Regions from separate parts of the Brevibacillus jepli genome, predicted to be linked through region 2. Evidence: a T-box and tRNA genes for the amino acid it is inferred to sense, from the RefSeq annotation. Region 2 holds a T-box; the other holds one or more tRNA genes.

Region 1 (3,410 bases), on a different contig from region 2:
AAGCCTGTGAAGACCCTTGCAAGTGGTCCGCTCTGGCTTCGGGGCCAAGTTCAAACCTGGATGGATATACCCAGACCGCGTGGATGTAGAAAAAATATGGTTGACTCGAAATGGACCGGGCACTTTCACATAACAAGCAGTTGGACTCATTTTCTCACGCTCCTCTTCCGGATATACCAAGCGCGTTTATGAAAGGAGATGGACCTGTATTTCTGAGCCAGTCTGATGATTCGGTTGCGAGTAAGTGATGACGGTTTTGAAGAGAAGCTTTTGTTAAGGGTACTTCTTACAACCAGATGACCGGGATAGTGAGCTTTCACGAAGTTACCGTAAGTTTCGAACTCGGAGAAGCCGGCGTAACTCTGTTTGTTGGTCTTCTTGATAATCGCCCAATACCACCTAGTCTTATGCCTGGCCTCAATTTTATACTTTAGTCGGGAGAGCTTTGATTTGTCGAACAGCATATAGTGGGCAACGAAAGAGCGCGAGGCGGTTGCCTTGGTCCCCAGTAATTTCTTATAGGTGCGAAAATACTCGGGACGACTCCAGTTACGGCAGTAAAAAACAGTTTTCCCGTTGACGAGAAAGACATGTGGGCGGATGAGAATGGTGTCCGCGTCAATCACAAGATAATACCTTTGCTTGGTCAAGCTTCCTCCCGCCAGCTTCAACAATTGTTGGAGCAGCCAGCCTGAGCGATTGGTGCGTTTGGTTTGGTAGTGAATGTCTTTTTTTGTAATCGGAAGCACGCGTCTTTCATTGATGAAGGTGCAGTTTTTACGCCGACAAAGGGCTTGGATTCGCTTGCTTGGTGGCGATACAACCATGATCTTACCGACCGGATGCTTCACTTGCTTACGGATACTGTCAATGACATAGGGAAGAGTGCCAAGGTCTTTCTCAATAGCTGGGATCAGGACATCAATTTTGATAGAGCTGTTGAAGGTGCTTTTCGCAGAACGTGACAACTTCTCAACTCCTTTTCGCTTAGCAGTTTCAAGCATGTGTGTCTGGACAGGACAGCCAAAGTCTCTGACTTACCAGATAGGATATGATTTTTTTCCTTAGGGTGAATATGACAGATATGGATATCTTGCAAAACGGGTGTTTGTCTGCCTTCTTTTGTCTTGAAACTCTCCTCACTTTACCTAGTCGAAATCGTTGACCTACAACAATGGCAGCTCGATCCGACTCCGATGGTACTGACTGGATAAATAGAACACCCTGTGCATATTCCGAAGAAACAAAAAGAAAAAACCTTGATATATCAAGGTTCCTACGCTCTGATTACTATGGAGCGGGTGATGGGAATCGAACCCACGCCGCTAGCTTGGGAAGCTAGAGTTCTACCATTGAACTACACCCGCAATTTGTTACTTGCTGTCATCTCTTCACTCCAACTATTACCAATTATATAGCGATCTTTTTGAATTGTCCATACAATTACCCGCTACGATGACAGCAGTTCGTGAATCGCCTTCTTATAACGCTTGATTCTCTCCAAATCAGTATCAGTTGGATTGGGGATACGTGTTACATCACAATTATCTTCCAAATCACCCAATTTCACAATTCTTGCAACGGGATCGCGTTTCGTCCGTTTAATAAACTCCATGTACGATTCTTCCTCTTGTCTGGTTAATGCAACTACTGCAGCAATAACCTTTTCATGAAATCCAGCCGCTCGGAGTTCATCTTCGGTTACTTCTGTATCTTCCAGAACATCATGCAATACCGCTGCGATCCGGGTTTCTTCTGTTGTCATTTTTAACATGATTCGTAAAGGATGCAGGATATACGGATTCCCACCTTTATCAATTTGCCCGGCATGGGCTTGTGTCGCAATGACAATTGCCTTTTCTAGTGTACTCAACCTGATTCTCCTTTTTCTAAATAATTTCTGCCTTCTGTCACTATATGAATACTTTACACAGTTGAAGTATTTTGTCGTTGTGGATGATCTCATGCTTGTAAATCTTTCATTTTCTCCACATACAATCTGTAATTGACCTCATCATAAGTAACAAATATCACTTTGTTTATTGAAGTATTTTCTTTTAAAAAGGATATCACTGTATCCACTGCAATGGAGCATGCTTGATCTTTTGGGAACTTGAATATTCCTGTACTAATAGTAGGAAATGCTATGCTCTTTACTTCATAGTTCTCGCCTAACTCCAATGCTTTTCGGTAACAGCTTCGCAAATACATTTCCTCATCACTCTTGCCATCATTCCACACTGGCCCGACTGTATGGATAACATATTTAGCGGAAAGTTTGCCCGCTGTTGTTATGACTGCTTCTCCCGTTTTACATCCACCTTGCTTTGCACGAATTCTTTTACATTCCTCCAATATGTCTTTTCCACCAGCTTTGTGGATGGCACCATCAACACCGCCGCCACCAAGTAAGCTTGAATTTGCAGCATTTACAATTGCATCAGCTGAAATTTTGGTTATGTCACCTTGTATAATCTCGATTCTTTCCAGGATGCTGTTCATGATTGTCTCCTTATTCTCTCACGATTCCAAAATACTCATCATATTCCCTGGCATCAAAGTCAAACACAACAGAAATATTTATGTATAAAACAGGATAGCCCATAAAAATCCCGGATTCAGAATGATAAGAATCGATAATTTTTGCTCTCACCTCTTCTTCTGTACCTTGAAAAACGTACGGCTCTTCTCCTTCACGGTACGCACTAACCTCGATACCATCGAAATAGTAAAACTCGTAGACCGAATAAGTGTCATTTCCTAATTTTCGTGCATAGATTTCAATCTCTGCATCACCATAGAAGCATTGCTTCTCTTCATGAAACTTGTAATTTCCTAGTGTTTTTACTTCTCGAATCATTCTTTCCAATTCATCTGTAGTGTACATGATCGTCCCCCCTCTCCACCTTTTTCTGACAAACAAAAAAACACACCTTCCATGTCTCTGTTTCCATCATGGTTAGTGTGCATTCGTATTTAGATAATGGTGCCGGTGAAGGGACTTGAACCCCCACGGTTTCCCTCACGATTTTGAGTCGCGCGCGTCTGCCATTCCGCCACACCGGCAAGTGAATCTATGAAAAAAGAAAATCAATGGTGGGGAGAGACGGATTCGAACCGCCGAACCCGGAGGGAGCAGATTTACAGTCTGCCGTGTTTAGCCACTTCACTATCTCCCCACAATATGTGCTGTCTCTCTTCTGCATCTACTTTCTTCAACCAGAAGCGACATTTATTAATCTATCATGAACTTTGCTTCGCGTCAATACTTTTATTCGGATTGACTTTCTTTTTTAGCCAAGATTTCCTGTGCCCACTCGTGAAAGACGTGCAGTGCTTCGTCCACCTCCTGAAACTGTGCTTCTTCCTCACAGGTGTATTCGGGGAAGTCTATAATCCGGTTTTTGCGA
Region 2 (3,410 bases):
ATCAGACCAGCTGTTTTACGTACACGTCGAACTTTATCACCGATTGTTCCCAGCTCTTCATGGTAAACGATTGTCTCCAAACGCTTCAGGCAGCTTTCAATGGACAGCTTTTGGTCTTCCACGTAGAAGAAGCGAGCATCAGACAGACGGGCACGAAGAACTTTTTCATTCCCTTTTGCTACGTTTTCCAGAGCGCGGCTGTCTCCGTTACGAACCGTAACGAAGTGATTCAGCAGTTGACCATCAGCGTTTTCAACTGGGAAATAGCGCTGGTGCTCACGCATGGAAGTAACCAAAACTTCACGCGGAATGGAGAGGAATTCTTCCTCGAACGTACCGAAAAGGGCTGTTGGATATTCAACGAGATGAACCACTTCATCCAGCAGGCCTTCATCCATCGGGATTTTCCAGCCATTCTCTTGCTCCAAGCGATGAATTTGGTCCACAATCGCTGCTCTGCGCTCGTCAGGATTCACCATGACGTATTGTTCAGCCAGCTTGCTCACGTATTCACTTGGATGATTCAGCGTTACTTCAGTACCCAAGAAACGGTGTCCGCGAGATACACGTCCACTCGTTACACCAGCGATCTCAAGCTCGATCAATTCTTCTCCGAACAGGGCAACCATCCAACGAATCGGACGAACGTACTTCAAATCTCTTGCGCCCCAGCGCATGTTTTTCGGGAAGCTCATTCCAGCAATGACGTCAGCCAGTTGCGGTAATAGCTCCGTAGTTGGTTTACCCGCCTCGGATTTGCGAGCATGAACATACTCGATGCCATTTACTTCTTTATAATATAGTTGGTCTGGCTCAACATTGTTGCTGCGCGCAAAGCCAAGTGCTGCTTTCGACCAGTTACCCGCTTCATCTTGCGCGATTTTGCGAGCTGGACCTTTTGCTTCATCATTGCGGTCAGGCTGCTTTTCTGCAAGTCCGTTGATCAAGAGGGCAAAACGGCGAGGTGTCTCCAATGCCGTAATTTGATCAAACGGCACGCGCTCAGCAGTCAGCCACTTTTCTACTTTTTCCTTGAATTGTGCCGCTGCCAGTGCGACAAAACGAGCAGGCATTTCTTCCAAACCAACTTCGACGAGTAGATCGCGCTTACTCATTTGTATCCTCTCCCTTCACCTGATTCGCTTGATCCGCAGCTTCTGCGTTGCCTTTTTGCAAAAGCGGGAAGCCAAGGCGCTCACGCTCTTTGTAGTAGGTTTGTGCTACTTCACGAGACAGGTTGCGTACACGAGCGATATAGCCTGTACGCTCTGTCACACTGATTGCTCCACGAGCATCAAGCAAGTTGAAGGTGTGGGAGCATTTCAGTACGTAATCATACGCTGGGTAAACCAGTCGCTCAGCCATCAATCTCTTAGCTTCTGCCTCGTACGTATTGTAGAGAGAGAACAGCATGTCGACGTCGGACAGCTCAAACGTGTATTTGGAATGCTCGTATTCTGGCTGCAGGAATACATCTCCGTACGTATAGCCATTGCACCATTCCAGATCGAACACATTTTCTTTCTCCTGAATGTATGAAGCCAAGCGCTCAAGTCCGTAAGTCAGCTCGACTGCGACTGGCTTGCATTCCAGACCGCCTACTTGCTGGAAGTACGTGAACTGCGTGATCTCCATTCCGTCCAGCCAAACTTCCCAGCCCAAGCCCCATGCACCAAGTCCAGGATGCTCCCAGTTGTCCTCTACAAATCGGATGTCATGCTCAAGCGGATCGATCCCGAGCTCGCGCAAGCTCTCCAGGTACAGCTCCTGAATATTGTCCGGAGATGGCTTCATGATTACTTGGAACTGGTGATGCTGATACAGACGGTTCGGGTTCTCCCCATAGCGTCCATCCGCCGGGCGACGGGAAGGCTCTACATAAGCGACATTCCACGGCTCAGGACCAATGGAACGAAGGAAGGTCATCGGGTTTAGCGTACCTGCCCCTTTTTCAACGTCATACGGCTGGACAATCAGACAGTTTTGCTTTGCCCAAAAGTTTTGCAGCGTCAAAATGATGTCTTGAAATGTCATTTTCATGCTTTTTCCTCCTCCAACTATTTAGAAACCTAGGCTTTGTGAACGAACTAAAAAAACCTCCCGCCTCTACACTGCCTGATGCGACAGTGTAGGGACGAGAGGATTCTCGCGGTTCCACCCTACTTGGCGAATAACATCTTCGCCCACCTTAGAATTAAATTGCTCCAGAACGCCCTTCATCAGCTTGGTGACCGGGCTTCCACTATCCCCGGTTCGCTTTTACAGCCAGTGGCCGACTACTCTTTTCCTTCATGGCAACATTCAGTATACAAGTTTGGTTCTTATCATAACGAAAAGAAAATCGGATGTCAATTAGTCCGGATCTGATTGTGCCATTCTTTCCATCCGCTCCAGTTGTTCCAGAAATGCTCGACTTTTCAGCCTGAGATCCAGATACTCATCCATGAAGCCTCGAAGCACATGCTTTAGCTGGTTTCGCGTAGCCGGTTTCACTTCGATGTCACCAAGCCGCTCCAAATCAAATACCTGGAACAGCCGTAACAGCTTCCAGGTCGAGGGAGTAACCGCCAATGCATAAGGATCAGAGGGCTGGCAAACTGGGCACAACAGGCCACCCTGTCCTACACTGATAGCATAGGGCTCGCGCTGTTCATCACAGTTTACGCACGCCGTGAGCTGCGGGGAGATTCCCGCCACGATCAGCATTTTGGTTTCAAAAATGCGACACAGGATTTCAGCATCTCGCCCCTCGTCCAAGTAGCGAAACGTATGAAGAAGAAGCTGAAACAAGTAAGGGTTCGGTTCCCTTTCCTGCGTCAATCGATCCAAAAGTTCTGCTATGTATGCGGCATAAGCCGTTGCATTCAGGCTTTGCCGCATATCCCGGAACGAATCCAGCATGTCTCCCTGTGAGAGATCAGGCATTCCCGTACCAGGTCCCGCTTTGCATAGATAATAACTATGCGAAAACAACTGGGAGACGGCGGCAAGACGGCTTTTGGTCTTTTTGGCACCACGGGCCATCACGCCAAATTTGCCGTTCTCCCGGGTAAACAATGTCACCACTTTACTGGACTCACCATAGTCCACACTGCGAATGACAATTCCTTCCCACTTTACAAGCATGCCTGCGTGTCACCCAATTCTTCCTGGGCGAGATCAAACGAGGTCTCCTCGCTGGAACCATCCGTTTGATGGTGATCACGGTAGAGAAGGTAAGCATGGATATCACCGGTTGAAGCGAAAACTCTCCAAGAAAAGTCACGAAGCATGGAGCATCATCCTTTCCTATATCGGGTCTATCCACTTCCTTCTTAGAATCACCTTTGCCCGTTATTCTATGCCTTGGAAAAATTAACACATCGTAATGGGAATATTATTGCTCGTCGTAGAAACCGAAGTTACGCAGC

Evidence for each region. The T-box of region 2 lies ahead of glyQ (glycine--tRNA ligase subunit alpha). A T-box ahead of a tRNA ligase gene usually reads a tRNA of that ligase, here a tRNA-Gly.
Region 1: it encodes a tRNA-Gly, which carries the amino acid that the T-box ahead of glyQ (glycine--tRNA ligase subunit alpha) is inferred to sense. The anticodon was not compared.

What each region holds. Positions count from the first base shown of each region.
Region 1 is NZ_JBFEFW010000001.1:416,851-420,260, reverse strand. Features, by position in the region: gene AB1L17_RS02145 (DUF6492 family protein) at 147-968, opposite strand; tRNA gene AB1L17_RS02140 (tRNA-Gly) at 1,294-1,367, opposite strand; gene AB1L17_RS02135 (HD domain-containing protein) at 1,451-1,873, opposite strand; gene AB1L17_RS02130 (O-acetyl-ADP-ribose deacetylase) at 1,963-2,502, opposite strand; gene AB1L17_RS02125 (hypothetical protein) at 2,513-2,887, opposite strand; tRNA gene AB1L17_RS02120 (tRNA-Leu) at 2,985-3,066, opposite strand; tRNA gene AB1L17_RS02115 (tRNA-Tyr) at 3,095-3,179, opposite strand; gene AB1L17_RS02110 (hypothetical protein) at 3,272-3,410, opposite strand, start outside.
Region 2 is NZ_JBFEFW010000004.1:18,138-21,547, forward strand. Features, by position in the region: gene glyS (glycine--tRNA ligase subunit beta) at 1-1,115, opposite strand, end outside; gene glyQ (glycine--tRNA ligase subunit alpha) at 1,108-2,034, opposite strand; T-box leader at 2,128-2,302, opposite strand; gene recO (DNA repair protein RecO) at 2,353-3,126, opposite strand; gene AB1L17_RS05580 (YqzL family protein) at 3,117-3,272, opposite strand; gene era (GTPase Era) at 3,377-3,410, opposite strand, start outside.